4 regions of the Bacillus sp. AL-1R genome follow, and region 2 is predicted to be linked to each of the others. Evidence: riboswitches for the same ligand, from Rfam matches in the RefSeq annotation. Region 2 holds a riboswitch; each other region holds the start of a gene.
The links. A riboswitch is a leader RNA that binds a small molecule or an ion and turns the genes downstream of it on or off. The one in region 2 is predicted to bind S-adenosylmethionine.
Positions count from the first base shown of each region.

Region 1: linked by a shared signal. The riboswitch ahead of ACSBO6_RS15240 (ABC transporter permease) and the one ahead of mtnK (S-methyl-5-thioribose kinase) in region 2 are both predicted to bind S-adenosylmethionine.
Region 3: linked by a shared signal. The riboswitch ahead of ACSBO6_RS09895 (bifunctional homocysteine S-methyltransferase/methylenetetrahydrofolate reductase) and the one ahead of mtnK (S-methyl-5-thioribose kinase) in region 2 are both predicted to bind S-adenosylmethionine.
Region 4: linked by a shared signal. The riboswitch ahead of ACSBO6_RS07995 (trans-sulfuration enzyme family protein) and the one ahead of mtnK (S-methyl-5-thioribose kinase) in region 2 are both predicted to bind S-adenosylmethionine.

Region 1 is NZ_CP197469.1:3,168,620-3,176,500, forward strand. Features, by position in the region: gene ACSBO6_RS15220 (peptide ABC transporter substrate-binding protein) at 1-946, opposite strand, end outside; gene ACSBO6_RS15225 (ABC transporter ATP-binding protein) at 967-1,920, opposite strand; gene ACSBO6_RS15230 (ABC transporter ATP-binding protein) at 1,913-2,935, opposite strand; gene ACSBO6_RS15235 (ABC transporter permease) at 2,949-3,896, opposite strand; gene ACSBO6_RS15240 (ABC transporter permease) at 3,896-4,828, opposite strand; SAM riboswitch class I at 5,045-5,143, opposite strand; SAM riboswitch class I at 5,214-5,320, opposite strand; gene ACSBO6_RS15245 (DUF2975 domain-containing protein) at 5,820-6,305, shown strand; gene ACSBO6_RS15250 (helix-turn-helix domain-containing protein) at 6,316-6,534, shown strand; gene ACSBO6_RS15255 (GNAT family N-acetyltransferase) at 6,601-7,050, opposite strand; gene ACSBO6_RS15260 (LysR family transcriptional regulator) at 7,189-7,881, opposite strand, start outside.
Region 2 is NZ_CP197469.1:1,819,177-1,827,057, forward strand. Features, by position in the region: gene ACSBO6_RS08570 (pyridoxal phosphate-dependent aminotransferase) at 1-549, opposite strand, end outside; gene ACSBO6_RS08575 (carbon-nitrogen family hydrolase) at 695-1,489, shown strand; SAM riboswitch class I at 1,541-1,700, shown strand; gene mtnK (S-methyl-5-thioribose kinase) at 1,781-2,947, shown strand; gene mtnA (S-methyl-5-thioribose-1-phosphate isomerase) at 2,954-4,003, shown strand; gene ACSBO6_RS08590 (hypothetical protein) at 4,437-4,550, shown strand; gene ACSBO6_RS08595 (cysteine-rich CWC family protein) at 4,672-5,043, shown strand; gene ACSBO6_RS08600 (MerR family transcriptional regulator) at 5,263-5,664, shown strand; gene ACSBO6_RS08605 (glutamine synthetase family protein) at 5,722-7,023, shown strand; gene glnA (type I glutamate--ammonia ligase) at 7,138-7,881, shown strand, end outside.
Region 3 is NZ_CP197469.1:2,102,578-2,110,458, forward strand. Features, by position in the region: gene ACSBO6_RS09860 (HAD family hydrolase) at 1-398, shown strand, start outside; gene ACSBO6_RS09865 (Type 1 glutamine amidotransferase-like domain-containing protein) at 854-1,522, shown strand; gene ACSBO6_RS09870 (DUF5946 family protein) at 1,709-2,218, shown strand; gene ACSBO6_RS09875 (DUF3892 domain-containing protein) at 2,497-2,775, shown strand; gene ACSBO6_RS09880 (hypothetical protein) at 2,936-3,385, opposite strand; gene ACSBO6_RS09885 (hypothetical protein) at 3,624-3,911, shown strand; gene ACSBO6_RS09890 (terpene cyclase/mutase family protein) at 3,926-5,791, shown strand; SAM riboswitch class I at 5,907-6,010, shown strand; gene ACSBO6_RS09895 (bifunctional homocysteine S-methyltransferase/methylenetetrahydrofolate reductase) at 6,091-7,881, shown strand, end outside.
Region 4 is NZ_CP197469.1:1,716,097-1,723,977, reverse strand. Features, by position in the region: gene ACSBO6_RS08010 (NAD(P)/FAD-dependent oxidoreductase) at 1-1,424, opposite strand, end outside; gene ACSBO6_RS08005 (hypothetical protein) at 1,804-2,226, shown strand; gene ACSBO6_RS08000 (trans-sulfuration enzyme family protein) at 2,337-3,503, opposite strand; gene ACSBO6_RS07995 (trans-sulfuration enzyme family protein) at 3,509-4,678, opposite strand; SAM riboswitch class I at 4,761-4,864, opposite strand; gene ACSBO6_RS07990 (ATP-dependent DNA helicase) at 4,944-7,217, opposite strand; gene ACSBO6_RS07985 (YcxB family protein) at 7,420-7,881, opposite strand, start outside.

The DNA.
Region 1 (7,881 bases), 1.3 Mb from region 2:
CAGCAAATGCTCTTCTAATTTTTGAATTTGTAAAAGGCTTCTCATTTACATTAAAAGAGTATGTATAAACACTAAATTGCTTTGAATTAACATATTCTGGACTATTTTTTTCTTGCTCTATTGCTTCTGTTTGTATGTTCTTTACGAAATCAAGTTCATTTGATTTAAACATTTGGTACTCAGTTGTTGCATCAGCAACCATTTTAAATTGAACTTTATTAATTGATATATTTTTTCGATCCCAATAAGCATTACTTTTTTCAATTGTTAATTGGTTATTATGCTTCCAGCTTGATAATGTATAAGCACCATTTGTTACAATGGTTTTGGCTTCAGCCGCCCAATTCTTATTACCTTCTACTACATTTTGGTTAACCGGTAAAAATGCTTGTCCAAGTAATACTTTAGGAAAGAATTCGATTGGTGTTTTTAACTCGATTACTAGTGTTTTAGAATCAGTTGCTTTAATACCAACGCTTTCAATTGATCCCTTTCCAGTGTTGTATTCCTCAGCACCTTTAATGTAATAAAAGCTTGAAGGATCATAAGCCGCAGTTTTTGGATTTAAAACTCTTTTCCATGCATATTCAAAATCATTCGCTGTTAAATCATCACCATTAGACCATTTAAGTCCGTCTCGGATTGTAAAAGTATATGTTTTTCCATCTTTGGAAACATCCACGTTACTCGCTACACCTTTTACTACATTGCCTTTCTTATCATAGCGATACAAACCTTCGTATAAGTTATCAATAACCCAGAAAGACGTTGTATCAGATGCAAAGGCAGGGTCTAACGTATAAGGTTCACCTGCTAGGTTCGTTACGATTTCTTGTTTAATATCGTTTCCTTTTTCCTCTGTACTACTAGTAGAATTGCTACCACATCCAGCTAATCCTAGTATAAATATCAATATTGAAATAAGAATGAATGCATTTTTCTTCAATTAGATAACCTCCAATTTGTTTAAAATAAATGACATGAAACCCAATGGTTTTTGCTAGCTTCTTTCCACTCAGGTACTTTATCAGCACAAATATCCATTGCCATTGGACATCTAGTTCTAAAAGGGCATCCTGTAGGGGGATTTAATGGGCTCGGTGGGTCTCCAGAAAGGACGATGCGTTCTTTTGTCCCCCTTAATTTTGGTTCAGACACTGGAATCGCCGATAAAAGTGCTTTAGTGTACGGATGAAGCGGTTCCCTAAATAATGCCGTACTTTCTGCCAATTCCATCATTTTTCCTAAATAGATCACACCGATTCGATCACTAATGTGCTTAACCATTGCAAGATCATGTGCAATAAATAAGTAAGTTAATTGCTCGTTTTTTTGTAAATCCTTTAGTAAATTAATAACTTGAGCTTGAACTGATACATCTAATGCAGAAATGGCTTCATCAGCAACGATAAACGATGGTTTTAGAGCCAATGCTCTAGCGATTCCAATTCTTTGTCGTTGACCTCCACTAAATTCATGTGGATACCGATCTGCATGCTCCCTATGTAAACCAACCTGTTCAAGCAGTTCATATACTCTTTCTTTTCTCTCTTTTCCTTTTAATAATTTATAAGCATCAATCCCTTCTGCGATTATATCTACAACCTTCATCCTTGGGTTAAGAGAACTATTCGGATCTTGAAAAATCATTTGAACTTGTCTGTTAAACTCTTTTTTACCTTTAGAATCCAATTCTGATAGTTTTTTTCCTTCAAACAAGACATTGCCTGTAGTTGCTTCATATAGACCGACAACAGTCCGTCCGAGTGTGGATTTACCACTTCCACTTTCTCCAACAAGCCCAAGCGTTTCTCCCTTTTTTATTCCAAATGATATTCCATCAACCGATTTAACGGTTTTCTTTGGCCCTACTTTAAAATGTTTTTTAATATCACATACCTCTAGTACATACTCAGACAATATTTTCACTCCTTACACCAGTGAGTTCTTTCTGTTTAAATGCTCTTGGATCGTTTAACCAACAACTGACATGATGAGACTCTGTAATTGATTCAGTTTTTGGCATATGTTCCACACAAACTTCCATTGTATAAGGACATCTCTGCGCAAAAGGACATCCTTTTGGCGGTGAAAATAAATCCGGAGGTGCTCCCTCAATTGGTAATAGCCTTTCTGTTTCTTCTATTTCAAGTCTAGGAACAGATTGGAGTAAGCCTAATGTGTATGGATGTATTGGTTTTTCGAAAATCTCATTTACTGTTCCACTTTCAATCACTTTTCCTGCATACATCACTGCAACTCGGTCTGCTACTTCTGCAACTACACCCAAATCATGGGTTATGAGAATAATAGAAGTGTTCCTCTTTGTTTGGATGGTCTTTAACATATCTAAAATTTGTGCCTGTATCGTTACATCAAGTGCGGTCGTCGGTTCATCTGCAATGATTAATTCAGGATCACAAGCTAAAGCCATAGCGATTACTACACGCTGCCTCATACCACCACTAAACTCATGTGGATACTCGGAATAACGGTTAAACGGATCTGGAATACCAACTTGTTGTAGCAACTCGATCGTTTTTTGTTTGGCCTCCTTTTTCGATAGATTTTTATGCTTTATTAACACTTCGTCTATTTGTCTACCAATCTTCATTGTTGGATTTAATGCAGACATAGGGTCCTGAAAAATCATCCCTATTTCAGATCCTCTTATTCTTTGATATTCCTTTTTTGAAAAATTGATTAAGTCTTTTCCTTTAAAGGAAATTTCGCCTTCTTTTATGCTTCCAGCAGTTTTTGGAATCATCCCCATAACAGATTGTGCTGTTACACTTTTTCCACATCCACTTTCACCTACAATGGCTAAAATTTCTCCACGATCGACATGGAATGAAACACCTCTTACAGCTTTAATCTCTCCACCATTTGTACGAAAAGAGACATGTAAATCATTAACCTTTAATAAATAATTCACTGTTTATCCCTCCTTACTTATTCGACTTAGGATCCAATGCATCTTGTAATCCATCACCAAAAGCATTAAAAGCAAACATCGTTAATGAAATCATTAAACCTGGGAAAAACAATCTCCACCACTGTCCACTTAAAATAACTCCCAATGAATCGTTTGCCATTGTACCCCAGCTTGCTGACGGGGCCTGTACCCCTAATCCTAGAAAACTTAAAAAAGATTCAGCAAATATAGCGTGAGGAATCGTAAAGGTTAAATTTACAATAATAATTCCCATCATATTCGGAATAAGATGTTTTAAAATTATATTCCAATGTGATGTACCAAGCTTTTGTGCAGCGAGTATAAATTCTTGTTGTTTTAATTGTAGGACCTGTCCTCTAACGATTCTTGCCATTCCTACCCAGCCTGTGATTGATAACGCTAAAATTATCGTACCTAGTCCTGGCTTCATAATAACCATTAAGAGGATTACAACTAGTAAATACGGTATCCCATAAAGAATTTCCACAATTCTCATTAAAACACTATCGATTCGATCTCCTATTTTACCTCTGCCAACCATATAGCCTGAAATTCCCCCTACAAATACTCCAATCAATAAATCGATTAAAGCTGCAGAGAATCCGATAATGAGTGATATTCTAGCACCAGCCCAAGTTCTTGCCCAAACATCCCTACCTAAATCATCCGTTCCAAACCAATGTTTGCTTGATAAAGATAAATTGCCTTGAGTTAAAGATTGTTTACTTGGACTATACGGAACCATATGTGGTCCTACAATTGAAAGGATAATAATGAGTGTAAGTAAAATAAATCCAACTACTGCAAGTTTATTTTTAGCTATCTTTCTAAAAATCTCATTCGCATAGGTTTCCTGGGGTCTTGAAATATTTTGTTTCTGTATAGTCGACCGATCGATCTTGCGAAAGAGAGTGTCGAGATTCGTTTCGGGTTGATTCATTATGATTCATCTCCCTTTCCAAATTTTATTCGTGGATCAATCAAACGATAGGATAAATCGATTACAAATAACGTACCGATCAATATAAAACTATAAAAAATAGTAGTACCTAATATAACTGGGTAATCTCGATTGAAAATGCTATCTACAAAATATTTACCAAGACCTGGGATGGCAAATATCTTCTCAATTACAAAAGTTCCAGTAATGACAGCTGCAAATAAGGGACCAATAAAAGAAATAACTGGAATTAACGCGTTTCGTATACCATGCTTTATGACAATCTCAAATGTTGAAAGACCCTTAGCTTCTGCAGTTTTAATGAAATTCTGACTTAAAATCTCGATCATACTAGTACGGACAAATCTAGTAATTATTGCGATTGGACCTACCGTTAAAGCGATTGTCGGTAAGATAGAATGACTCCAGGTCCCCCAAGATGCTACTGGTAAGAGTCCCCATTGAACACTAATATATTTTATTAATAATGGAGCTAATATAAAGCTAGGAACCGAAATTCCAATGATTGCTATAAACATTGATAAATAATCAAGTAACCTATTATGCCTTAACGCTGCAATCGTTCCTAATCCAATACCAACCACGCAAGCTATTAACAATGCTTGAATTCCTAACAATGCTGATGGTCCAAATCCCTCTGCAATTAATGTGTTTACCCCTCTCGATTTCGATTGAATAGATGGACCAAAATCAAAATGTAATAAATCTTTAAGATATAGTAAGTATTGAACATATAGCGGTTCATCTAAATTGTATTTAGCCCGCATATTCCTAACAATTTCCTCAGGTAATGATTTTGCATCCGATGCAAATGGATCACCAGGAATAAGATGCATAATGATAAAAGTAAGCGTGATAATAATCCAAATCGTGAGGATCATAGTTGTTAATCTTTTAAATAAAAATCTCATTTTCAGTATCTTCCCCCTTTTAAAAACTGGTTTATATGTAGAACACCTAATTTGGTGGCAACAACAAATGAAAATATAAAAACCATATTAAACACATAAGAATACTTGGTTATATAATCAAAAAATTTCCAACACTTCTTCTTTAAGCTCCACATTCATAAGATTTATTCTTAAAAACCTCTCAACACAGACAAGTTGAGAGGTTTTTACTAACTCTACTTATCTTTGGGATCTCCCTTGGAATTGGCACGGTATTACAAAGAACCCGCTGCCGAGGTTTCATAGGGCCAGTCCCTCCACCTCTCTGGATAAGAAATTTTATTTTGTTTTAAAGATGAAAAAAATCCCCTTCTAAGATAGAAGAGGACTTGTTTTTCATCTACTCTTCTTATCTTTTCAGGGCTATACCCTGATGGAATTAGCACAGTGTTCATATAGAACCCGCTGCTGAGGTATCATAGGGCCAAGTCCCTCCACCTCTCTGGATAAGAATTATTTGGTATGTACTTTATAAATTGATTGAACCAAGATTAACCGATATAAAAATTCGCGTCAACCCATTTGCTAAATGTTCGATTTTTCAGTATTTTTTGGGAATTAATTCCAAATTATTGTAGAAAACCTTGTTACTCCAAACAATATAATTTATTATCAAATCTAACAAGTAACAATACTTTAGCCATTTACCTTATATATTTATCTTGATTCTTTCTATTAAAACCTTAAATACAACAAATTAACGATTAAAACCAAATCGGTAATTATTATATTAAAAAATTAATTTTGTTTTTTAATTGTTGTAAAAAAACAATTAAATCAATTCACCTATTCTCTTTCATATTCCATTTCAATCTACTCTTTTAATTTATTCTCAGTATTTTTGCGCTTTTATATAACATTCTAAATAAAATAAAAAACAACATATTTTTATTGTTAATCGATAAATAATATAATAAATTCATCTTGTTATTAAAAAAGTGAGGTATATAATATGAATGGTAAAAGAGGTTCAACTACATTCTTAAAAGCAATTATTTTTCTTGTTGGAATTGCAGTGCTTGCTTTATGTATATTTTTGGTCCCAAATATTGCGAATTTCGTATCTAAATTGTATCCAAATATGACTGCAATAAAATATCTCGTTTTCCTCGTAATGTATGGAGCTGCTGTACCTTTTTATTTTGCTCTCTATCAGGCTTTCAATCTTTTACGCTATATTGACGACAACACAGCATTCTCCGAAATTTCTGTAAAGGCGTTAAAGAACATAAAGTACTGTGCGATTGCAATTAGTAGTATCTATTTATTAGGAATGCCACTCATTCATTTTATAGGGAGAAAAGTTGACCCTCCCATCGGTTTATTGGGACTAATTATCATATTTGCTTCGTTAGTTATCGCCGTTTTTGCTGCGATCCTCCAACAGCTTCTACAAGAAGCGATTAACATAAAATCAGAAAATGATTTAACGGTCTGAGGTGGATGGTATGGCAATAATTATTAATATTGATGTGATGTTAGCAAAACGCAAAATGAGCGTAACAGAACTTTCAGAAAGAGTTGGAATTACGATGGCGAATCTTTCCATTCTGAAAAATGGTAAAGCAAAAGCGGTTCGTTTCTCAACATTAGAAGCAATCTGTAAGACATTGGATTGTCAACCAGGTGATATTTTAGAGTACAAAGTTGACGAAGATACTCCGTAAAAGTAGACAATAATTTAGGGATAGCTTACTTGCTATCCCTTCTTTCTTTAGGAACATTCAAAGATGCTATATTTCTAATATTACTGCTATTTCTTTACCAAATCGATCGCCATGATCAATAAATCCAAGACTTGAATATAAATTATGTGCTCCTAAGTTTTCAGGATGATATCCTACAACAATTCTTTTGGCATTTGTTAGTTTAATCATTTCCTCGATCATTAACTGAGTTGCAATTTTACCAAGTCCTTTTTGTTGAAAATTCTTATCTATCATTATTCTATAAATCCAATATCCATCTAGCTCTTCTTTAGTAGTATTAAACATTAAAAATCCAACCGCCCTACCTTCAAAATAAATAGCATATGGCTTTAGTGAAGTTTCAAATTTCGATTGAGCAATCGAGATTGCATTCGGCTCGATGTGACTTTTTTGATTTTCAGATACCTCTAAGAGACAGCATTCATACCAATTTTCTGCATTTAGTTCCACAAGTTCTACATTTCTTTCCTGCATAGTTTCTCCTTTGTTAAAATCATTTGAGCTTATTTGCCCTATCAATAATTTTAACAAATTTTACCAATATTAATTTAGGCCGTTTATCCTAATTCGACCATTCAATTTATAGATAATAGACAAAAAAATAACCTCTCATCATTGAGTGGCTATTTCTTTCACGATTTCGATAAATTTTTTACTTATAATTGAAAGCTTTTTGTTTTTTGGATAGATTACCCATAAATCCTTCAAAACGTGTTCATTATTTTCTATGTAAGGAATAGATTTTAAGATTCCACTTCGAATGTATGGATGTAATTTAGCGCCTGACTCAGTAGAATAGACAAATACATTATGCTCTTTAACAGTCTCTGTAAGAATATTCATACTGTTTGTTGTTAATCTAATTTTATTTTTATTTTCTTTAATTAACTTAGAATAATAATAATCAGAATAGATTGAATAGCATGCTGTATCCATTTCGAATACATCAGCTTTGGTTACGTAGTCAAGATGATAGAGTGGGGAGTTTTTTCCTACAACAACGTGAATACAATCAGTCCGGATTAATTCATAGTTAATATTTTTTTCACCTTTTAGTATCTCTAAATCTTGAGGGAAAAAGCAAAAATCATATTCAGTATGTTTTATTGTTTCCATTATTTGCGGTGGATCTTTTTCTACGATTTCAATCGTTACATTGGCATGTTCTTCTTTAATTCTGTTCAATGCTCTTTGAAGTACATCTGCAAAAGTAGGCGCAGCGACTATTTTCAAATGAATCTTTTTATTATTTTTGTAATCATATATCTCTTCATTTAACTTACTAATAATTTCTAACACTTCACT
Region 2 (7,881 bases):
TATAGCACCTGTTGGATTATTTGGATAATTGATAAATAATATTTTACTAGCATCCAAAACATCATGAGGAATTAATTGATAATCTGGTAAAAATTGATTTTGCTCAAGTAATGGGAGCATGTATGGTACTGTTTTGGAAAGGGATATACCAGATAAATAGTCTGGGTAGCCTGGGTCAGGTACTAAAATTGTATCTCCTGGGTCACATAAACAAAGTGGTAGCTCAACTAATCCAGCTTTACCACCGAATAATATGGCTACTTCTTCCTCTGGGTCTAAATCAACATCATACTCTCGTTTGTAAAATTCGACAACAGCTTTTTTTAAAGAGCTCAATCCTCTAAACGGAGAATAACGATGAGTTAAAGGGTTTTCAACAGATTTTTGTAGTGCTTTAATAATATGGTCAGGTGTAGGTTGATCTGGATTTCCTTGACCAAGATTAATGACATCATGACCATTACCGATTGACTGATTCACTTTTTGAACTAGTGATGCAAAAAATTGTTTTGGTAAATTGTTTAATAGTTTACTATGATTCAAGTGTATCACTCCAAAAATATAATAAAATTAATTTAATAAATCGTTTCTTAATCGAATGATTTTCATGAACGACTGTTGCAATAACTTTCACCATCATATATGCTCGATGTAAAAATGTCTATAAAATTTAGAATAGGGTGAATAAATTGTGATTAAAATTGCGTGTATTCAATGTGACGTTATTTTAGGAGAATCAAAGGCTAATTTAGAGAAAATAAGAACGCAAATAAACGAGGCACTGAAAGAAAATATTCGTGTAATCGTATTACCTGAGCTATGGACAACGGGCTATTGTCTAAAAGAAATTGACTTGCACACAGGTGAACAAGAAGCAATTATTTCTGAACTTCAGTCCATTGCAAAATCGAATAATGTACTATTGATTGCTGGTTCGTTCCCTATTGCTAGAGAAAATGGTGTTACGAATACGTTAATTGTGATTAACAATACTGGCGAGGTTGTAAAATCGTATGACAAAGTTCATTTATTCCAGTTAATGAACGAGCATCACTATCTTCAATCAGGAAAAACAGATGGTCTGTTTGAAATCGATGGATTAACGGCTGCAGGTTTTGTTTGCTATGATTTGCGTTTTCCAGAATGGATTGGCGCTCATTCGCAAAAAGGTGCAAAAGTTTTATTTTTCGTTGCCGAATGGCCAATTCAAAGAATGAATCATTGGGAAATTTTATTAAAAGCAAGAGCAATCGAAAATCAGTGTTATGTTGTTGCGTGTAATCGGGTAGGGAAAGATTTAGCGAACACATTTGGTGGAGGATCTATGATTATTGACCCTTGGGGTGAAGTAATTTCCAAAGGTAGCGTGAATGAAGAAATTGTTTTTGGTGAAATTGATCCGAAAAAAGTAGACGAAATACGAGGTACAATCCCTATTTTTGAAGACAGAAAAGAAGAAATTTACAAAAAGTTTCAAAAAAGTAATTGACAAATTAAAAATGTATAAACTAAAATACGATTATAAAATCAAATATGCGAACTCTTATTTCGAGTAGGCGGAGGGATTTGGCCCGACGATGCCCAGCAACCGACCGTAATACCATTGTGAAATGGGGCGTATTATTTACGCCTTGAGCTTAAATGCTCAGTAAGGCACGGTGCTAATTCCAACAGAAAAGAAATTTTCTGGTAGATAAGAGACGAAAGCCAATTAGTATTGCCTCTTTTCGTCTCGGAAAAGAGGCTTTTTATTTTGCAAAATTCAAAGGGGATGAATTTAGTGACTGTTATTGAACGAAAAGAATATAGACCTTTAACAGAACAAACTGCGATTACTTATTTACAAAAACTTGGCTATTTTAAAAATGAACGTTGTGAAAGTATAGAAATCGGGGATGGAAATTTAAATTTAGTGTTTAGAGTTAAACCATTAGGAAGCGAGAAAGGGTTAATTATAAAGCAGGCTCTACCATATGCAAAAGTTGTCGGTGAAAGCTGGCCACTTACTTTAAAGCGAGCTACGATCGAAAGTAATGCGACAAAAATATACAATGAGTTAATCCCATTGCATGCACCAAAAATTTTAGCGCATGATGAAGAGCAAGCTGTAACTGTAATGGAAGATCTTTCACACTTGCAAATTTTACGAAAAGGACTTATTGAGAAGAAAAGCTATCCGTTTTTAGCTGAACATATCGGAGAATTTCTAGCAAAATCATTATTTTACACTTCAGATTTCGGAGCTTCACCTGCTAAGAAAAAAGAGTTAGAGTATCTTTTTAATAATCCTGAATTATGTGATATAACAGAAAATCTTGTTTTCACAGATCCATTTTTTAATAGTGAAACAAATAGTTTTGAAGAAGAATTAACAGACGAAATTCAAGTGCTATGGAATGATGCAGATCTACAACTTGAGGTGGCAAAACTAAAATTAGATTTCTTATCGAAAAAAGAAGCGTTATTACATGGTGATTTACATACGGGAAGCATTTTCGCATCTGCAACAGAAACAAAAGTCATTGACCCTGAATTTGCATTTGTCGGACCAATCGGATTTGATTTAGGGCAAATTCAAGCAAATTTACTGTTTCAACTGTTCAGCCGTACTGAATTAAAAGACGAAATTTTCGATCATATTTTAACCATCGAAAAAGTGTTTAATGAAACATTTACTCAACTATGGGAAGAGCATAGTGTTAGACCATTTAACCAAAAAGCTCTAATTAAAGAAAAACTGGAAGGATATTGGATAGATGCAATTGGGGTTATTGGATGTGAATTAATCCGAAGAAGCATCGGTCTAGCTCATGTTGAAGACTTTGATTCCCTTGAACACCATCAAAAAATTTATGCAAAGAAAAAAGTCTTAATATTCGGAGTTCATTGCATAAAAAATAGATTTACTATTAGGAATATTAGGAATTTACTTAACGGATTGGAGTAATTATTGATGACTACATTACAGCAAATACCTGAATCATTACAATGGAACGGTGAAAGTTTAAAAATTTTAGACCAAACAAAATTACCTACTGAAATTCACTACTTTGATGCAACGACATTAATTGATGTACGTGAAGCAATCGTAAAATTACAAGTAAGAGGAGCACCAGCGATTGGTTTGGCAGCTGCATATGGACTTTATTTAGGTGTTCGAGAACTTGAAACTGAACAAATTGATGAATTTCATCAACAAGCACGATTATTAGCGGATGAATTAATTAGTGCTAGACCAACGGCAGTAAATTTAGCATGGGCTGTTGAAAAACTAATTAAAACTAGTAAAGAAGCAGTGACTGTAGCCGAAGCTAAATTAATCATCATGGAAGAAGCGATTAAATTACATATAGCAGACGAGGCAACTTGCAAGAGAATAGGTGAAAATGCTTTAACATTACTACATGACGGGGCAGCAGTATTAACTCATTGCAACGCAGGGAGTATTGCAACAAGTCGATACGGAACAGCCTTAGCCCCACTTCATTTAGCAAAAGAAAAAGGCTGGGAAATATCAGCTTATGCAACAGAAACAAGACCAGTATTTCAAGGAGCAAGACTAACATCTTGGGAATTGAACCAAAGTGGTATCCCTGTTACATTACTAACTGATAATATGGTCGGCTATTTATTGCAAAATAAAAAAGTAGATGCCGTTATTGTTGGAGCAGATCGCATTACCGCAAATGGAGACACTGCAAATAAAATTGGTACATTACAATTAGCGATTTTAGCTAACTTTTACCAAATCCCATTTTATGTAGCCGCACCTTTATCAACAATTGACTTATCAATCGAATCAGGGAATGAAATTGTCATCGAACAACGCGATCGTACTGAAGTAACACATATCGGAAATGTACAAATTGCACCGGAAGGCATCGATGTACTAAACCCAGCGTTTGACGTGACACCGAATGAATTAATAACGGCTATTATTACGGAAAAAGGAATTATTTCTAGCGATTATAAGGAAACGTTTAAAAGTTGGGAGCAATCTTAATTTGATTCAACGAAAAAGTCCCTCGCATGATTGAGGAAATTTTAATCGGTTGAAGAATGATTGGATTACACTTCTTCCCTAGGAAATAGTTATATAGTTTCGAACTATTAGATTATGTGAACTAGAATTTTCTATTAATATAAGAAACAATAGGTAAAACTTTGAATAACATAAGATAAAATAGGCCAATCCTTTACAGTATGGATTGGCTTTTTTCAGCACACCTTCTATTAATCATGAAAAAGATGTTCTAATTAAACGAATTAGTACTTTAGCTGAATTAAGCATACTGGCATTTTGTGGTAATATGAACTAGAGAATCCTTAAAAATTCTACTGAAGATGGAGTGAAATCATTTTTAATTCAAATTCTATTAGCTAATAAATATAATCGAAGAAACTGATCATTACCCGGTACGCACAGGGGAAATCGTATCCAAAAAATGGAGGAAGAATGGCTAGCGTTATCATCTACACAAGGGGTTCTATGGTTATGGGAAAACAAAGAGATAAAGAGTGTAGATGAAGCCTATTTTATAGATTTATAATCTATTAAGCTAAAAAACTACATAAAAGTCTTTATAGTGTGAAGCTAAAAAATTAATTAGTTCGGCACGATCCGCAGAGTTAGTAGGCTATAAAAGAGCACATGATTGAGGAGGGGATCTAATGGCAATTAAGCTCTGTCCCATGTGTGGTAATGGGAATAAGTGCTCAAGTGGAAAGACTTGTTGGTGTAATGATGAGTATTTTCCAAGAGAAATCTTTGATCAATTACCAAAAGAAGAGGTAAGAAAATCTTGTATTTGTAAGTCTTGTTTAGATCAGTTCAAAGAAGATAACAGAATAGAAAATATAAAACCTTCTGATATCGGACCAATAGTTTTTGGTCGTAAGAATGGAGCAAAACAGATTGATGAAGTATGTTATTGCTATGAGAAATTTAAAGATCAACTTAAACCAGGGACAGTAACGAAGTGTTTCAAAGAAAAATGTGCTAATTACTTAAGATGTACTGAAGAACTTAATAAAGAAGTTTGACCGAAGAACAAGTACGTGTTTAATCATAATTGAAGAGAATACAAATCGTTATAATCTCCAAACTAATGGAGATTATTTTTTTTAATAAAATAGTAGAATTTTTTCTAATGTTGCATAGTATAAAAAACAAATATTTTCATGTTAGATTTTCTAACATCGTATTGACAGATTATCTAACATGAATTAAAATACAAATAGATGAACGAAAGGAGCATTGCTATGAATGATCAAGTAAGACGCTCAACGCCACTTTTCCCAATCGGAATAGTCATTTCGTTAACTGAATTATCTGCAAGACAAATTCGATATTATGAAGAGCATGATTTAATTCGTCCTGCTCGTACTGAAGGAAATCGTAGATTATTTTCTTTCAATGATGTCGATCGATTGTTAGAGATAAAAACTTTTATAGAACAAGGCTTAAATTTAGCAGGAATTAAAGAAGTACTCAATTTAAAATCGTCAGAAAAATCCAAAGAAACAGTCGTTCAACAAGTCATTGTTGAAAAATCAATATCAGATGAACAGCTTCGAAAAATGCTTCGTCAAGAGTTATATCAAAATGGTAAGTTAGGTAGAACTTCTTTACGACAAGGAGATATGTCTCGATTCTTTCATTAAGTTATTGATTAAGTCCGGATTATTCTAGCTTTTATATTTATATGGGGGGAAATATAAATGAAAAAGGAAACGATTTTAAATAGTGTTGAAGAACATAGTCTTGAATTTGTACAGTTATTTTTTACAGATGTAGAAGGGGTATTCAAACATTTAGAACTACCAATCACACAAATTGAAAAAATACTTAATAATGAAACTATGTTTGATGGCTCTAGTATTAACGGATTCACAAAAATTGAAGCAAGTGATATGATGCTTTACCCAGATTTGAATACTTGGAAAGTCGACACAATCGAAAAAGTTGGACTCTTCATTTGTGATGTTCATTATCCAAATGGCACACCTTTTGAAGGTGATCCTAGAAATGTGCTTAAACGAGCAATTGAAAAAGCGACTGACAAGGGATTTACTTCGTTTAATGTTGGACCTGAACCTGAATTCTTCCTATTTAATAAGGAGGGAAATCAATTAGTTCCAAATGACAATGGTGGATATTTTGATGTAGCCCCCCTAGATAAAACAGTTACAATACGACGTGAAATTACGAAAGCACTTCAAGCTTTAGGGTTAGAAGTTGAAGCTTTACATCACGAAGTTGCAATCGGTCAACATGAGATTGATTGGAAATACGCACCAGGATTACAAACAGCTGATAATATTCAACTATTTAAATATACAGTTAAAACAATTGCTGAAAAAAATGGTTTAGTTGCTACATTCATGCCAAAACCAATTTTTGGAGAAAATGGCTCAGGGATGCATTGTCATATGAGTCTAGGAAATGATAATGGTAATGCCTTTTATGATCAGCATGATTCAATTGGATTATCTGAAACAGCACGACAATTTATTGCAGGTGTTTTAACACATGCCCGTGCAAATGCTTCAGTTACAAATCCAACAGTTAACTCATATAAGCGTTTAGTTCCAGGCTATGAAGCACCAGTTTACGTAGCTTGGTCACAAAGTAATCGTACTTGTACAATCCGAATACCGGCTGCAAGAGGTGCAGGTACAAGAATCGAAGTACGAAATCCAGACCCATCTGCAAATCCTTATTTAGCTTTAGCTGTTTTATTATCTGCAGGCTTGGATGGTATTGAAAGAAAATTAACGCCTCCAGTCGAACGTAGTGAAAACCTGTATTTGATGGATGACGTAACTAGAAAAGCAGAAGGTATTGAAACATTACCTGGAAGCTTACTTGAAGCCGTGACAGAACTTGAAAACAGTGAATTCCTACAACAGGTATTAGGAAAACACGTATTTTATTCATTCCTTCAAAACAAAAAAGAAGAATGGGATGCTTATCGATTACGTGTATCAGAATGGGAAAAAGAAACATATTTAAACTGCTAATCACTAAACTTAAAATAAAAAAATAGAAAAGTGGAAGTAGTTTAGCTCTACTTTTCTATTTTAAAGTGTGTTAGACTAATTTTGTTTGTTGCATACGAAAGGGGAACTTTTATAATGGCTAAGTTTACAAAAGAAGATATTTTCCGTATTTCAAAAGAACAAAACGTAAAGTACATACGTCTACAATTTACGGATTTACTAGGGGTTATCAAAAACGTTGAAATTCCAGTAAGTCAGCTTGAAAAAGCTTTAGACAATAAAATGATGTTTGACGGTTCTTCAATCGAAGGATTCGTTCGTATCGAAGAATCAGATATGTATTTATTCCCTGATTTAGACACTTGGGTAGTATTCCCATGGACTGCTGAAAAAGGAAAAGTAGCACGTTTAATCTGTGATATTTACAATGCAGATGGCACTCCATTTGAAGGAGATCCTCGTAATAACTTAAAACGTATGTTAAAAGAAATGGAAGCTTTAGGCTTCACAGATTTCAACTTAGGGCCTGAGCCAGAATTCTTCTTATTTAAATTAGATGAAAAAGGTGAACCAACTCTTGAGTTAAACGATAAAGGTGGTTACTTCGACTTAGCACCAACTGACTTAGGTGAAAACTGCCGTCGTGATATCGTTCTTGAACTTGAAGAAATGGGCTTTGAAATCGAAGCATCTCACCACGAAGTAGCTCCAGGACAACATGAAATTGATTTCAAATATGCTGGTGCAATCAAAGCTTGTGATGACATTCAAACATTTAAATTAGTTGTAAAAACAATCGCTCGTAAACACGGTTTACACGCTACATTCATGCCAAAACCATTATTTGGTGTAAACGGTTCAGGTATGCACTGTAACTTA
Region 3 (7,881 bases), 280 kb from region 2:
TAAATATTCCATTGCAAAGTGACACATTTATAATAGAAGAATTATCAAATCACAAAGATGTAGCAAGTATGACGATATTGACTTTAGGTGAAAAAGACGTGCAATCAAAGCGAGTGATGGAAACGGGCTTAGTTCATCATTTTGATAATGTATTTATTACAAATAAAAAAGATGTAAATACGTATCTTGAGTTACAGGAAAAATTAAATAATCCCGTAATGATTGGAAACTCACTTAGAAGTGATATTGTACCTGCTATAGATGCGGGGATGAAAGCAATTCATATTATTAGAGATTCATGGTCTTATGACGAAATTGAACATAATCATAAAATAGATAGTATTAAGTCATTAGTCGAGATTAAATTACTTTTATTTGGAAATTTGGTAAACCTATAAAGCCTATTTTTCCAGGTATTTATAAATAGTTCCAAAAACCTCTCTATCAAATAGTCGATCTTGTTGTTAAACTTAAAAGTTGCATTTAGTTCAACAACAAGATTAACTGTTTAATAGATTTTTTTATGAATATAAAATTAACCGGAAAGAAGAATTTTTAAATGGAGATTTACAAGATTTTTTTCTGGAACATGTTGTAGAAAACAAACGCAGTCCATTAGATAAAGATCATGTGTCTCCGCTGTGGCTATTGAATTTTTTGGAAAGATAGTTGTACAAGGATTTATATAGGTTTTGTAGAATTAAAGTATAAGACAGAATGAGTTTCATCAGTATTCAAATAGATAATTTAGCTAATGATACAATTGATGTTTTATCATTCATAAATGCTAAGATTGTTATTATAGAAGTATGAAAAAACTTGATAGTACGGAACAAAGACAAGGAGTGAAGTTATGAAATTTCTGCTTACATCTGGAGGCATCATTAACAAAAGCATACACGACGCGCTGGTTGACATGTTAGGCAAGCCAATAGCTGACTCCAACGCCCTGTGTATCCCCACTGCGATGTATGGACACCCTTGGGTTGGCCCTGGCGTCAAAGCCTGGGAGTTCATTAGTGGAAAAGAAGAAAATCCCATGGTAAGCCTAGGTTGGAAATCTGTCGGCGTTTTGGAGCTAACAGCATTGCCAAGCATCGACGAAAAACGCTGGAAACCACTTGTTGAGGATACAGATGTATTGCTGGTGTCAGGCGGAGATGCCCTTTACCTGTGCCACTGGATGCGTCAATCCGGCTTGGCAGACCTTTTACCCTCACTGAAATCAGTCTATGTGGGAATGAGTGCTGGGAGCATGGTGATGTCACCTAAAATAGGGGAATACTTCGTTGGCTGGACTCCACCAGACGGTGGCGATGAAACACTGAGATTGGTTGATTTTTCAATCTTTCCGCACCTAGATCACGAGATGCTGCCGGGAAATACCATTGCTGCCGCAGAGAGATGGGCAGCCGGGATGCTTGGACCGGCGTATGCGATTGACGATCAAACCGCCATCAAAGTAATCGATGGAAAGGTTGAAGTGGTCTCCGAAGGTCATTGGAAACTATTTTCGCCCTGACGCTACACCTTTAGGAAACTGTTGCATATCCTAATGCAAACTCCAATAGTTAAACAACTTGGGACTATTTATTAGTCTCTTTTTTAATGCGCTAAATGGCTAGATGTATTAAAGGAGTATAATTTACGGTATCTTGAAATGTAAGCCACAACAAAAGCGTTCTAAAATGGAGATGAGAGAAAAAGTATGGAAAAATCGAGTGAAAAGATAATAAAGTGCCCAGGTTGTGGTTTAAGCCTCGATGATCAACAAAACAAATTGACAAGTAAATACAATGCCACAGATGAATGCTTTCAAATATATAGTGATTTAAGTAGTTATACATTAGAAAAACAAGATACTAATTTTATACATCAGCATGCCATCGATACTTACGCTGCTCAGCATTCAGGGAATAATATGAAAAACATTACCGCGGCTTTTTCAGTAATAGGATTGTATTATGCTATAGTACATGATTTCAACGGAAAACAAGTACAACGTGTCCATACACTTCTCAGTCGTCAAAAATATAATTGGGATGCATTACAACCGCCAGAAAATTCAGCCTATTCATTGACTGTATATGATGTAATGAAAGAACAACCAGGAGAAAATCGCGACAAAATGCTTATTAAATGGATGAATGACGTGTGGAAATGTTGGAATCATCAACATGAATGGGTAAAAAATATATGTAACGAACTGTTAAAATAGATTGAGTGTGCATTTATTTGAGTGAATGTAGGTCAATGCAAGTTCTAATATAGTACAAAATAAGGGATTAGTTGAAGAAAAAGTCAATTATGAAACAGTTCTTTGAAGATAAAGATCGATTATAATAAATAGACTATTAATTCAGTTTTTTTATTAAAAATTAAAACTCTCCTTCATCTGGCACACAAATTTGTTTTACATCCACCATCAATGGCAAGGCTATTGATAAAAGGAGGATAAAAAAAGTGACTCAAGATCGATTTGAAGAAGCATATGAAATGTATAGAAATCAAAGTGATGACGAACAAATGCACGTAGACGAAACAGTTAACCAAGACAAGGAACATATTGTTGCAGTTCGCAAAAATGAAGATGGTGATTTAATTGGTTTCAAAACAAATTTAAATCGTGAACTAGATTATCTTCAAGCCTTACAAGAAGCAAAGAGTGGAAATTTAGCACATGTTGACGTAATCCATAAGTATGGTCGTGACATCTTAAGAAGTGAACCGGATGGTATTGCAGACAATAATTTGAGTAATCTACCAGAATTTTAAACTGAAATCGTATACATAAAAAAGTAAACCCACTAGGGAATTAATGATCCTTGTGGGTTTTTTACTTGATTCACTCATTCGTCACCTAAAGCTTGTCCACACTTTAAAAATTCAATATAAAGCGATGGCTTTTTGAACTTAAGGTAAGTAATAAAGTCATTTATTCTGTCCTATTTAGTCTATTTAATCTTGGCAATTGGAATTGTTCACCGTTTGCTTCTTCAGGTTCTGAACCTTCGTTGTGTTCGGAATCTGTTCTGATTTTGCTTCTTTTTATTTTGCTGTCTCTGATTTTAATTCCTTGTTGTCCGCCTAATTCATCATTATTTTTACCAGCAATACCGCTTCTACCATTTCCATCTGCAAATTGCGAATGGTCATTTGATGTTTGGCTATTGTTTCTAGCGTTTTGACCGCCTTGATTTGCATTCATGCCAACGTTTCGATTAATTTGTCCTCCGCCTTCAGCTCTTTGTTCGACTTGGACGCGATTCTTTTTGATTTCAATGTTGAAAAAATTAAAATTGATTGAGCCATCTAGATTAGCTGCTGCAATCATCTCTTGAATTTCTTCTATTAATTCTTTAAAATCATTAAATTCTGCTGCCATCGTATAAAACACTCCTTTCTATCATTACTCTCACTATATTCACTTTTAATAGATTTTGATTAGACATTAAATAGATTTCTCAGATTTAAATAATTTAGGGGGGAATTTTTATAGTAAATTTTTTTCATGAAATTCCCATAATAAATTGTAGTTTTCCAGAGTAACAGGTACTAATTACACAGAAAAATTCGTATTATTTCACATTTAAATCATAGATTAGTAAAGGAGTGTGATCTAGATGAATCCTTTTTTAATAAAAATAGTAAAATCATTTTTGGGTGTAATTGTGTTCGACCTGATATTACTTACTTATTGCTTATTATTAGGTAGTTATTTTCATATTTTACATTCTTTTACGTGGTTCGGATTTAAAATAATTGTTTTACCATTTAGCTTTCTAGCATTTATTATTTCGATTGTTTATTTTAGTAAAAAAATAAACATGGAAGGTAATGTTGAACAAGAAGAAATTAAAATGGACCATTCAACAAGGATGGGGAAATACCATCAGCTAGAAAAAAATTGAACTGAGGTGGTAAAATGGACCTCGAAAATATTGTTTTACGAAATATTGATGAGCGGATCAAACGATTAAGAACAAAACAAGATGAAGATGGAACTTGGGAATTTTGTTTTGAAGGTTCATTAATGACGGATAGTTTTATGATTTTATTAATGAATGATCTTGAATACAAAAATCAAAAGGTAATGGACGGGATTATTGATCGAATCATCAATCTTCAATATCCAAATGGAGCCTGGAAATTATACGAAGATGAAAAAGAAGGAAACTTAAATGCAACGGTACAAGCTTACATAGCTTTATTAATCTCAAAAAAGTATACAAAAGAACATTTAAGTATGAAAAAAGCTGAAAAATTTATTCGTGAAAACGGTGGTATTAAAAAAACACATTTTATGTTAAAGGTGATTCTGGCTACTCATGGTTTGATTGAGTATCCCAAATTATTTTACTTTCCGATGAGTTATTTTTTACTGCCAGATAAAATACCGTTAAGTTTATTTGATTTAAGCAATTATGCTAGAGTTCATTTAGTTCCAATGATCATTTGTATAAATAAGCGATTTAAAGTGAAATTGGATGACGATCTAAATATCGATCATCTTATGGAAACTAGTGAGGTAGATTGGTTTTATGAAGAACGAGGGAGTTTTTATCAATTTTTACTTGAAGAAGGAAAGAAGTTAGCTTCATATCCTCTTTATTTTCAGCAAAAGGGATATGAAAAGGCAAAGAACTTTATGCTTGATCGTATTGAAACAAATGGAACTTTTTATAGCTATGCTACTTCGACGTTTTATATGATTTATGCCTTAATGGCTTTAGGCTATGAAACTACTTCATCTGTTATTCAAAATGCGCTACAGGGACTTCTTTCATATGCAGCTGATACTGAAGCAGGAATTCATATTCAAAATTCGCCATCAAAAGTTTGGGATACTGCATTATTGTCATATGCCATACAAGAAGCTGGTTACAAAGTAAGTGATCCGATTGTATCGAAATCGATAAGTTACTTAATTAAAAAACAACAGAATAGTATTGGTGATTGGAAGATTCATGTTAAAAATGTAAGTCCTGGTGGTTGGGGTTTTTCCGATGTTAATTCTTTTATCCCAGATAATGATGATACTGGTGCTGCTTTAAGGGCATTAGCAAGAAGCGCTTTAGATCAATCCACAATTCATGATCGTTGGTTAAGAGGGGTACATTTTTTACTTGGACTTCAAAATGAAGATGGTGGTTGGGGAGCATTTGAAAAAAATGTAACGAATAAGTGGCTAACATTTGTGCCAATTGAAAATGCAAAAGATGCAATCATTGATCCTTCCACTGCAGATTTAACAGGTCGCATTTTAGAATTTATTGGATATTATACGTCCATTTCAAACGATGACCCGATTGTGAAAAAGGCAGTTGATTGGCTTTTAAAAAACCAAAAAAGAAATGGCAGCTGGTATGGTAGGTGGGGAATTTGTTATATTTATGGAACTTGGGCAGCGATTACTGGTCTTAGAGCAGTAGGGATTCCTAAAAATCATGAGGCAATTAAAAAAGCTGAGAAATGGTTAGTTAGTATTCAAAACGAAGACGGAGGGTGGGGAGAATCGGGTCTTTCAGCTGTTAAAAATAAATATGTTCCTTTAAAATATAGTACTCCTAGTCAAACAGCCTGGGCAGTTGATGCTTTACTTTCAATTCGCAATAAAGAAGATGAAGTAATTAGAAAAGGAATTAAATTTTTAACGAATCAAACTGATTTGACTAATAAAGCATTAACTTACCCAACAGGATTAGGCTTACCCGGTCAGTTTTATATCCACTATCATAGCTATAATGAAATTTATCCGCTATTAGCACTAGCACATTATAAAAATAGTTAAATAATACTATTATGTTAACAAAATATATTTATTTTTGAAAATCTTTCCATAAATGTCTTTTCTTTAACATATAAATATAGTAAACTGTTTTATATTCAATATAACAACTAAATAATCCTTATCGAGAGCGGTGGAGGGACTGGCCCTATGAAACCCGGCAACTTTAGCGAAAGCTAAAAAGTGCTAAATCCAGCATGTTTAAAACATGAGAGATAAGGCGTAATCTGTACTTTAACGTCATTCTCTCATTTTGTTGAGAGAATGGCGTTTTTTATTTTATATAAACGGGAAGTGATTGAATGGGCTTATTGGAAAAGTTAAAGGATGGAATTGTTTTAGGTGATGGCGCAATGGGAACACTTTTGTACTCTGGCGGACTTCACAGTTGTTTTGAAGAACTTAATATTACTGAGCGTGATCGGATCATTCATATACATGAACAATATATAGATGCTGGCGCAGAAGTGATTCAAACTAATTCATACGGTGCTAATGCCGGAAAACTGAGACAATATGGTTTGGAGAAGCTTGTTAAGCAAATCAATCAAATGGCTGTTAGAAATGCTAGAGCGGCTTCAAAAGGAAGAGCTTTAGTAATTGGTGGGATCGGTGGAATGAAATATGTAGGTTCTACTTTTACGACAGCTTTAGAACGTGAGATGATGATACTTGAGCAAGCTTCAGCCTTACTAGAAGAAGGCGTAGATGGGATTATGCTTGAAACATTTTATGATGAAAATGAATTATATGATGCTGTCAATCTATTAAGAGGAAGAACCGATTTACCAATCATTGCCCAAGTAACACTACAAGAAATTGGCGTCATGCAAAGTGGGCAATATATTGAAAAAATTCTTCCTAATTTAGTAGATTTAGGTGCAGATGTAGTCGGAATCAATTGTCATCTTGGACCTCTTCATATGCTGGAGTCATTAAATACAGTTTCATTACCGACAAATGGTTATTTATCGGCATTCCCAAATTCAGGATTACCGCTATACACTGAGGGGAAATACGTATACAAATCGAATCCAGAATATTTTGAAGATATGGCAAAACCATTTATTGAACAAGGTGTAAGATTAATCGGTGGATGCTGCGGTACAACACCAGCGCATATCGCTGCTTTACGAAGTAAGATTGATACTTTACAGCCTGTTACAAAAAAAGAAGTGAAAAACAGAGCAATTAAAATTACAATTCCAAAGCAAGTAGAGCAAAAGAATGAAACGCTAGCAGAAAAGGCAAAAAATAAAACGACAATCATTGCAGAGCTAGATCCGCCAAAAACATTACAAACAAGAAAGTTTTTTGAAGGAGCGAAGGCATTACATAGAGCAGGGGCTGATGCAATCACCTTAGCAGATAATCCTTTAGCTTCACCTAGAATTTCGAATGTGGCGATGGCATCCCTGCTTCAAAGACTGGATGTACCGGTCTTGACGCATCTAACTTGTAGAGATCGGAATATGATTGGACTCCAATCTCATTTAATGGGGTTAGCAACTTTAGGATTAAATGAGGTTCTAGCTATAACAGGTGATCCAGCAAGGGTAGGAGATTTTCCAGGTGCAACTTCAGTTTATGATGTAGCATCACTTGAACTGATTCGAATGATTAAAGAAATGAATGAAGGTAGACTTTATTCCGGTAAGAGCTTAGGAAATGGAACAAGATTTTCAGTCGCTGCTGCTTTTAATCCGAATGTCCGAAAATTTGATGCAGCAATTAAAAGGCTTGAGAAAAAGGTCGAGGCGGGTGCGGATTATTTTTTAACACAGCCAATATATGATTTTGAAACGATTGATAAATTATATGAGGCAACACGTCATATAAAACAGCCAATTTTTATTGGAATTATGCCACTAGTTAGTAAGAAAAATGCTGATTTTATCCATTATGAAGTACCAGGAATTACTTTATCAGAAGAGGTAAGAAATAGAATTTCATCAGTTGAACCAGAAAGAGCAGTTGATGAAGGTAAACAAATTGCGAAAGAGCTAATTGATTATGTTAAGGATAAATTTAACGGGATTTATTTTATCACTCCATTTTTGAAGTATGAAATAACAGAGGACTTAATTCAATTT
Region 4 (7,881 bases), 100 kb from region 2:
CCGATTTTCGTAACGATATCACGGGCGATCCAAACACCACATGCGCTTGCTTGAGCTAAGCCACGAGTAACACCTGCTCCATCTCCACCTAGATATAAACCAGAGATTTCACTTTCAAAGTGTTCATTTAGCTTTGGTCGAGCTGAATAGAATTTTGCTTCTACCCCGTAGAAAAGTGTATGTTCTGCAGCAATACCTGGGGTTACATGATTTAATGCCTCTACCATTTCAATTAAACTTTTCATTGTATTATATGGTAAAACTAATCCTAAGTCTCCTGGTACTGCTTCTTTTAAAGTTGGTTCTAAAAAGCCTTCTTTAATACGTTTTTCAGTTGAACGGCGACCTTTTAAAATATCTCCGTATTTTTGTACGATTACTCCACCGTGTGAAAGCATGTTTGCAAGGCGTGAAACCTCGTGTGCGTATTCATTTGGTTTGTCAAATGGTTCAGCGAATTGATGTGATACTAATAAAGCAAAGTTTGTATTTGGACTTCCTAATTTCGGATCCTTATAAGCATGTCCATTAGCAGTCATAATTCCTGAATGGTTTTCAACTACTACGTGTCCAGAAGGATTACTACAGAATGTTCTGACTTTTGTACCCACGCTAGTATTAAATACAAATTTCCCTTCGTATAAGTGTTTGTTAATCTCTTCCATTACAACGTTTGAAGTCTCAACACGAACACCAATATCTACTTGATTCGTTGACATTTTTAATCGACGTTTTTTCATCACATCCGTTAACCATTTTGAGCCATCACGACCAGGTACAATTACTACTTTCTTTGCGTGTAATTCTTCACCTTTTTTTAATTTAATTCCCTTTATAATATGAGTACCTTCAACCTTTTCAGTTAATAAGTCTTCTACTTCAGTTTTATACATCATATCTATTTTCGTTTTTAAGTACTCATAAATGCTCTTTAGAATTTCTAAATTTTGTTCCGTTCCTAAATGACGAACTTGTGCACGTAATAATTTAAGTCCTGCTGCGTAACCACGACGCTCAATATCTCTAACTTCTTCTGTTAAAGGATCAGTAATCGATTCAGTCGCACCATGTTTTAAATTAATTTCATCAACGTATTTGATTAATTCTACTACTTGTGAATCAGATAAATAATCTGTCATCCATCCACCAAATTCGCTTGTAATATTAAATTTCCCATCAGAATATGCTCCAGCACCACCAAAACCATTTGTAATTGAGCAAGCTGGTAAGCAACCAGAAAATTCTTTTTTACCTGCAGCAGGCGGACATTTTTCAATTTTCTTTTGTAAAATCGGGCAATGTCTAGCGAAAATATCATGTCCTTTATCAACTAGTAGTACTTTAGCATCAGGCATTTTTAACGTTAATTCATAACAAGTAAAGATTCCAGCAGGTCCTGCTCCAACAACGATTACATCATACATCTATATATACCTCCAAATAAGGTTCAAATTATTTCATTTAATCAACCTAAAATAGAATACCATCAATAAGAACACGTTTCAAGTAAAAACACGAACATTTTCTGTATTTTTTCAAAAAAATATTCGTTAATTAATAAAGTGAAACCTTTTCATTCGAAATTAGCATCTGTCAATTAGCTTTTTTATCCAATATTAGACAATTCAAACTTGAAGATTAATTAATTTCATCTATTTAATATTAACATTATTAGTATTTCATCGTATTTTAATTAAAAATTTACTATCTGAAACACAAAAATACCTCTTTAGATAGAAACACTATGATACTAAATTGAATAGTTATATAAATAACTGATTTTTTATATTGGAGATGGAAAATATGCTTGAAGAAAATATAAAGGAAAAGGATGGTAAAGATCATTATCAGAAAACTAATTTAGAAGATAAAGAATTACAATCGAGTCTTGAGAGAAAAATTGTTGCTGTAACATGGGTTAAAGCAGTTGCACAATTATATGAAACGATCACATTATCAAAATTATACACGATTGACAAAGACCCAATCTTTCAAGGAAAAAGAGACATCTTGTCGGGAATGTGGATTGGTACTGCTGGTCAATTTTCCGTAGCTTATCACGTTTCTAAGCAATTGTTCACTTCAGATAAAAAAGATTTACTTGAATTACAAAGAAAAATCGTCCTTTCTGATTCTATTCAATTAGTTGGGAATGCATTGGCACTTATTGGTGCATCCGAGGTAATTCAAGAAGAAATTGGTGACGGGGAATTATTTCTTTCATAGTTATAAACGAAAAATTAAAAAATATAAAATAAATCCCACAGAAATTCCATGTGGGATTTTTAATAACATGTTTGTAGGACAATTTTAACATTTTAATTATTTTTGTTTCCCTATTCCTTCACTACTTGTTTTTCTCTTACTCCTGCATTTAATGCTTTTTTGAAGCTTGCAATCAAGTCTTCAACATCTTCTAAACCAACGGATACTCTTATTAATGTATCTTTTACACCTAATCTTTCACGAACATCAAGCGGTATAGCAGCATGAGACATCTTTACAGGGTATGAAACAATTGTCTCAACTCCACCTAGTGAAACGGCAACTGCAACGTTTTCGACTGATTGTAGGAAACTTGTCGTTTGTTCAAGCGTTTTTAATGTAAACGAAAGAACTGCTCCACCTCCAGTTGCCTGCTCAAAATGCACATCGTGACCTGGATGATTTTTTAGTCCAGGGTAAAAAACATCCTCAACCTCTTCTTGTTCTAAAAGCCAGTTTGCTAATTTTGTTGCAGTTTGTTCATATGCATCCATACGAACTTTTAGTGTCTTTAATCCTCTTAATGTGAGCCAACAGTCTTGTGGACCTAAAATTGCTCCGAATGAATTTTGAATTGTGTATAAATCATTTGCAAGTTCTTCCGAATTTACGACCGCTAGACCTCCGATTACATCGCTATGCCCTGCAATAAATTTTGTTGCACTATGAACGACAATATCAGCTCCTAAGTCTAATGGTCTTTGTAAATATGGTGATAAAAAACTATTATCTACTATGACTAGTATGTCATTTTCTTTTGCTATTTTGATTGCACTACTTAAATCAGTAATTTTCAAAAGAGGGTTAGATGGAGTTTCTAAATATAGCCCTTTTGTATTTGGCTTTATTCCATCTTTAATTTCTCGTAATTTAGAAGCATCTACGAAAGTAAAATCGATTCCGAAGCGATTTAATACTTTTGTAGCAATTCTAAATGTTCCTCCATAAACATCTTCACAAATGACGATATGATCTCCTGCTGAAAACAAAGACAATACTGATGAAATGGCAGCCATTCCTGATGAAAATGCAAAACCTCGTACACCGTTTTCTAATTTTGCAATTGTATTTTCTAACGCCTCTCTTGTTGGATTTCCACTTCTTGCATAATCGTATTTACCAAATTTCTCTGTATCAAACTGATGAAATGTTGAAGTCTGATAAATCGGTATACTTAATGCCCCTGTTGTTTGATCAATTTCGTTTCCGTTATGAATTAATTTCGTTCCAAATTGCATGCTCATCACCCCAATGCATTTTCTAAGTCATTTAATAAATCATCTATGTGTTCAATTCCCACTGATAAACGTAATGTATGATCATCTAGACCAAGCTTTCTTTTAAATTCTTCCGGCATTTCTGAATGAGTTTGCGTATGTGGATAAGTAATTAACGATTCGACCCCGCCTAAACTTTCCGCGAACGTGATGACTTTTACACTACCTAAAACTTGTTCAACTAATCTTAAATCTTTTACTTTAAATGAAATCATTGCACCAAATCCATTTGCCTGTTCCTTAATAATTGAATACCCTTTATGCGTTGGTAACCCTACATAATATACTTCCGTAACATTCGGATGATTTTCTAAAAACTTCGCAAGTACAATCGCATTTTTTTGACTATATTCCATACGTAAATGTAATGTTTTAATTCCTCTTAATATTAACCAAGAGTCAAATGGAGCTAATGTTGCACCTGTTGATTTTTGATAATAGCGAATTCGTTCATTCGTATACTCTGAATTCGTAACGACGAAACCAGCAAGCGTATCATTATGGCCACCTAAATACTTTGTTCCACTATGAACAACTACATCTGCCCCTAATTCAATTGGTCTAAAGAAATAAGGTGTTAAAAATGTATTATCAACGATCACAATAATATCTCTTTCTTTTGCAATCTCTACTACTCTTTTTAAATCAGTTACTTTCATCATTGGATTTGATGGTGTTTCAATAAAAATACCTTTTGTGTTTGGTTTAAGTGCATCAAGAATATTTTCAATTTCAGTCGTATCAACAAAATGATGCTCAAGTCCATATGGCGAATAAATTTCTTCGAATAAGCGATATGTACCACCGTATAAATCATCTGAAACAATTAGGTGGTCACCTTTTTTAAATAAGCTTAATACTGCAGTAACAGCTGCATTTCCTGTTGAAAAAGCAACACCATAATTAGCACTTTCTAATTTTGCGACAGTATTTTCGACTTCTTCTCGAGTTGGATTTTGTAATCTTGCATAATCATAACCAGTTGATTGATTTAGTCCTGCATGCTTAAATGTAGCAGATTGATAAATTGGATAACTAATCGCACCAGTTAATGGATCATAGCCCTTGTTTCCGTGAACAGCTACTGTTTCAATCGATTTTTTATTCGTTTTTAAAGCCTCTTTTGTGTTCGTCATTATAAATCCTCCATTTTAGTCAAATAAAAAAACCACTTCCTAAAAAATAAGAAGTGGTTATGTCCGCAAAATATACATATCGCTCTTATCTTCCAGGTTTTTCACCTGCAGGATTTAGCACTTTCTAGTTTTCACTAGAGTTGCCGGGTTTCGTCGGGCCAGTCCCTCCACCACTCTTGATAAGATTATTAAATTATATTGACTAGTATATTAAAAACTCTGATAATTATCAATCTTTTTTTTTCGTTATTTAAAGATTAGCTTTTCATTTCCATTCATCAGGTAATAAACTTTGATAAAGTGTACTCTTATATCGATCATCAATTAGTAATAAAGTCCCTTCATCTAATTCAGATCGAATAACTCTTCCACCAGCTTGCATTACTTTATTCATACCTGGAAAGACATACGCATAATAATACCCATTTTTTCCAACCGAATTAAAATGCTCCTTTAAAATATTTCTTTCTAAACAAATCTGCGGCAATCCTACACCAACTATTACGACACCATTTAATCGATCGCCCTTTAAATCAATCCCTTCAGAGAATATACCACCTAATACAGCAAAGCCAACTAACGTTTCCTCATTTTGACTATCAAACTGTAAAAGGAACTCTTCTCGTTCAATTTCAGTCATACCATTTTCCTGAACGATTGTTTTTATGCTAGGGTATTTCTCTTTAAATAAGTCTACACTTTGAGTTAAATATTGATATGACGGATAAAAAACTAAATAATTACCTTTTCTCTTTGTAACTTCTTTAAACACGGAATCAATTAATCTTTCTAAATTTCTATCTCGATCTTGATATCGAGTTGATAGAGGTTCGATTGTTACTTCTAGTTGCTCTTTATGAAAAGGAGAACCGATTGAAACTGTATAATCGCGACTTTGATCCCCAAGCATATCTTGAAAATATTGTATTGGCGTTAAAGTTGCTGAAAAATAAATTGTAGAGCGAAATCTTTTTATAATGTCATTTACTACTTTAGACGGATCAAGGCAAAATAATTTTAAATGAACTTCACTTTTATATAATTCATAGTAACATACGTAATTTTCATCAAAAAACTCTGCAATTTTGACAAAGTTGAGTGACTCAAAATAAGTATCAAGTAGAAGTTGTTTATTTTCATCCTCGTCCATTTCTTGTAACTTTATTTCTACAATTTCATTAAATGTATGTAGCAGTTCTATTAAATCCCCATCTATGTCCTTTGAAACTGGGGTTACAACGTCCTTCCATTTTTTTCTCAATTCAATAAATCGCTTATTTACATCATTTATTATAGTATAAAGTTCATCTTTTAAATTTTTAAATCGATTTTTTAACTCTAAAAATTTAGATTTGAATAAACTCGCAGAATACATTTCTCTTGCCCGATCAACAAGATTATGTGCTTCATCAATTAATAAAACTGAACTTCGTTTATGTTCATCAAATAATCGTTTTAACGATACTCTAGGATCAAAAATATAATTTACATCACATATAATCGCATCTGAAGAATTTAATAAATCTAATGAATATTCAAATGGACAAACTGTATGTTTTCGTGCATATTCTTCTATTTTCTCTCTAGTTAGCACTTGTTCCGAAGAAAGAATATCAAGAACAGCATCATTTATCCGGTCATAATAACCATTGGCAAATTCACAATAATCCTTTTGACAAATCGTCTCTTCTTTAAAACAGATTTTATCTTTTGCTGTAATGGTCGTACACTTTATACAAAGTCCTTGATCTGTCATGCGCTTAAATGCTTCTTCCGCAACAGTTCTAGTAATCGTCTTTGAAGTTAAGTAAAACATTCGATTCATACTATTCTCACCAATATTTTTAACGGTTGGAAAAATAGTTGAAACCGTTTTTCCTATTCCAGTTGGTGCAACAGCAAATAAATTATTACCTTCCTGAATCGTTTGATATACCGCACCTGCAAGCTTTCTCTGACCTTTTCTAAATGAAGGAAAGGGAAATTTTAATTCTTTTATTGTCTCATTCCTTAACTCAATATGATCGTATTTCCATTTTGCATAAGGATAATAAATGTCTAACATTTTGTATATGTAATTTGTTAAATCATCCTTTGTAAATAAAAGATCGAAGCTTATTTTTTGCTCAGTCAAAATATTAATATATGTAAGTCTAAGTGTAATCTTTTCAAGCTGCAATTCTTCACAAATAAAATATCCATAAACTTTTGCTTGAGCCCAATGAACAGGATATGAATTTTCATTTACTTCATCCAAATCCTTCATTGTTGATTTAATTTCTTCTATTATATATTGATCATCCTTAAGTAATAATCCATCAAGGCGGCCTTCTATCTGAAACACCAATTGATCAAATGTTATGGTACCGGATATAGGTCGTTCCTTTACATCCAGTTCACCATACTCTCTTTGGATTTTTTGATGTGCCTTTGTTCCTTCTATTAATGAAACCGAACTTTTAAATTTTACATCGATACTTCCCGCCGTATGAGCATACTCAACTAGCGTTCGAACTGATACCTTTATACAATTCTCCAAATTGAGTACCCTCCTTTTTTCCATTTTATCATAATTCTTCTTTCTTGATTAAAAATGAACTTTTAAAGAAGGTTCTCTTTACTTAAAGAACCACAAAGTAAAAAAGAAGAAATAATAAAAATAGCCCTATTACTTTTTCACAAAAAAAGTTCAAGTTATTAAATTAACTTGAACTTTCAAATTTATAAGGGTGATTTAATTATTAACAGTATAATAGTTCAATATTATTTTTTCTATAATATTGTAATAGTTTATCCATATCCTCTTTTATTGCTTCTAAGGGCACAATAATGGCTTTCATATTTGTAATATAAATATAAAAATAATCCTTTGTTCCTTTGATCTCAACTATATGATCCCACTTTATTTCATGAACACTTGATTGTGTAATTTCTTTGATCCCATTCTCATCAACCTTAAGTAAATGTTCACCCAATAGTGCTTCGTCATTTTTTTTATTTATATGCTTAACCAATTTATTTTTTGTTGAACGGTAAAAATATTTTGGAAAATAACAGAACCAAAGTATTGAAGCTGACGAGAAGGCAAGTAAGTAACCAAATAGAGGTTGATTAAAAAAGTAAGAAATAATAAATGGTATGACTAAATAAATTAGACTCACAGTAATTCGTTGTTTACGCAATGACTTTTGTACACTTTTTGA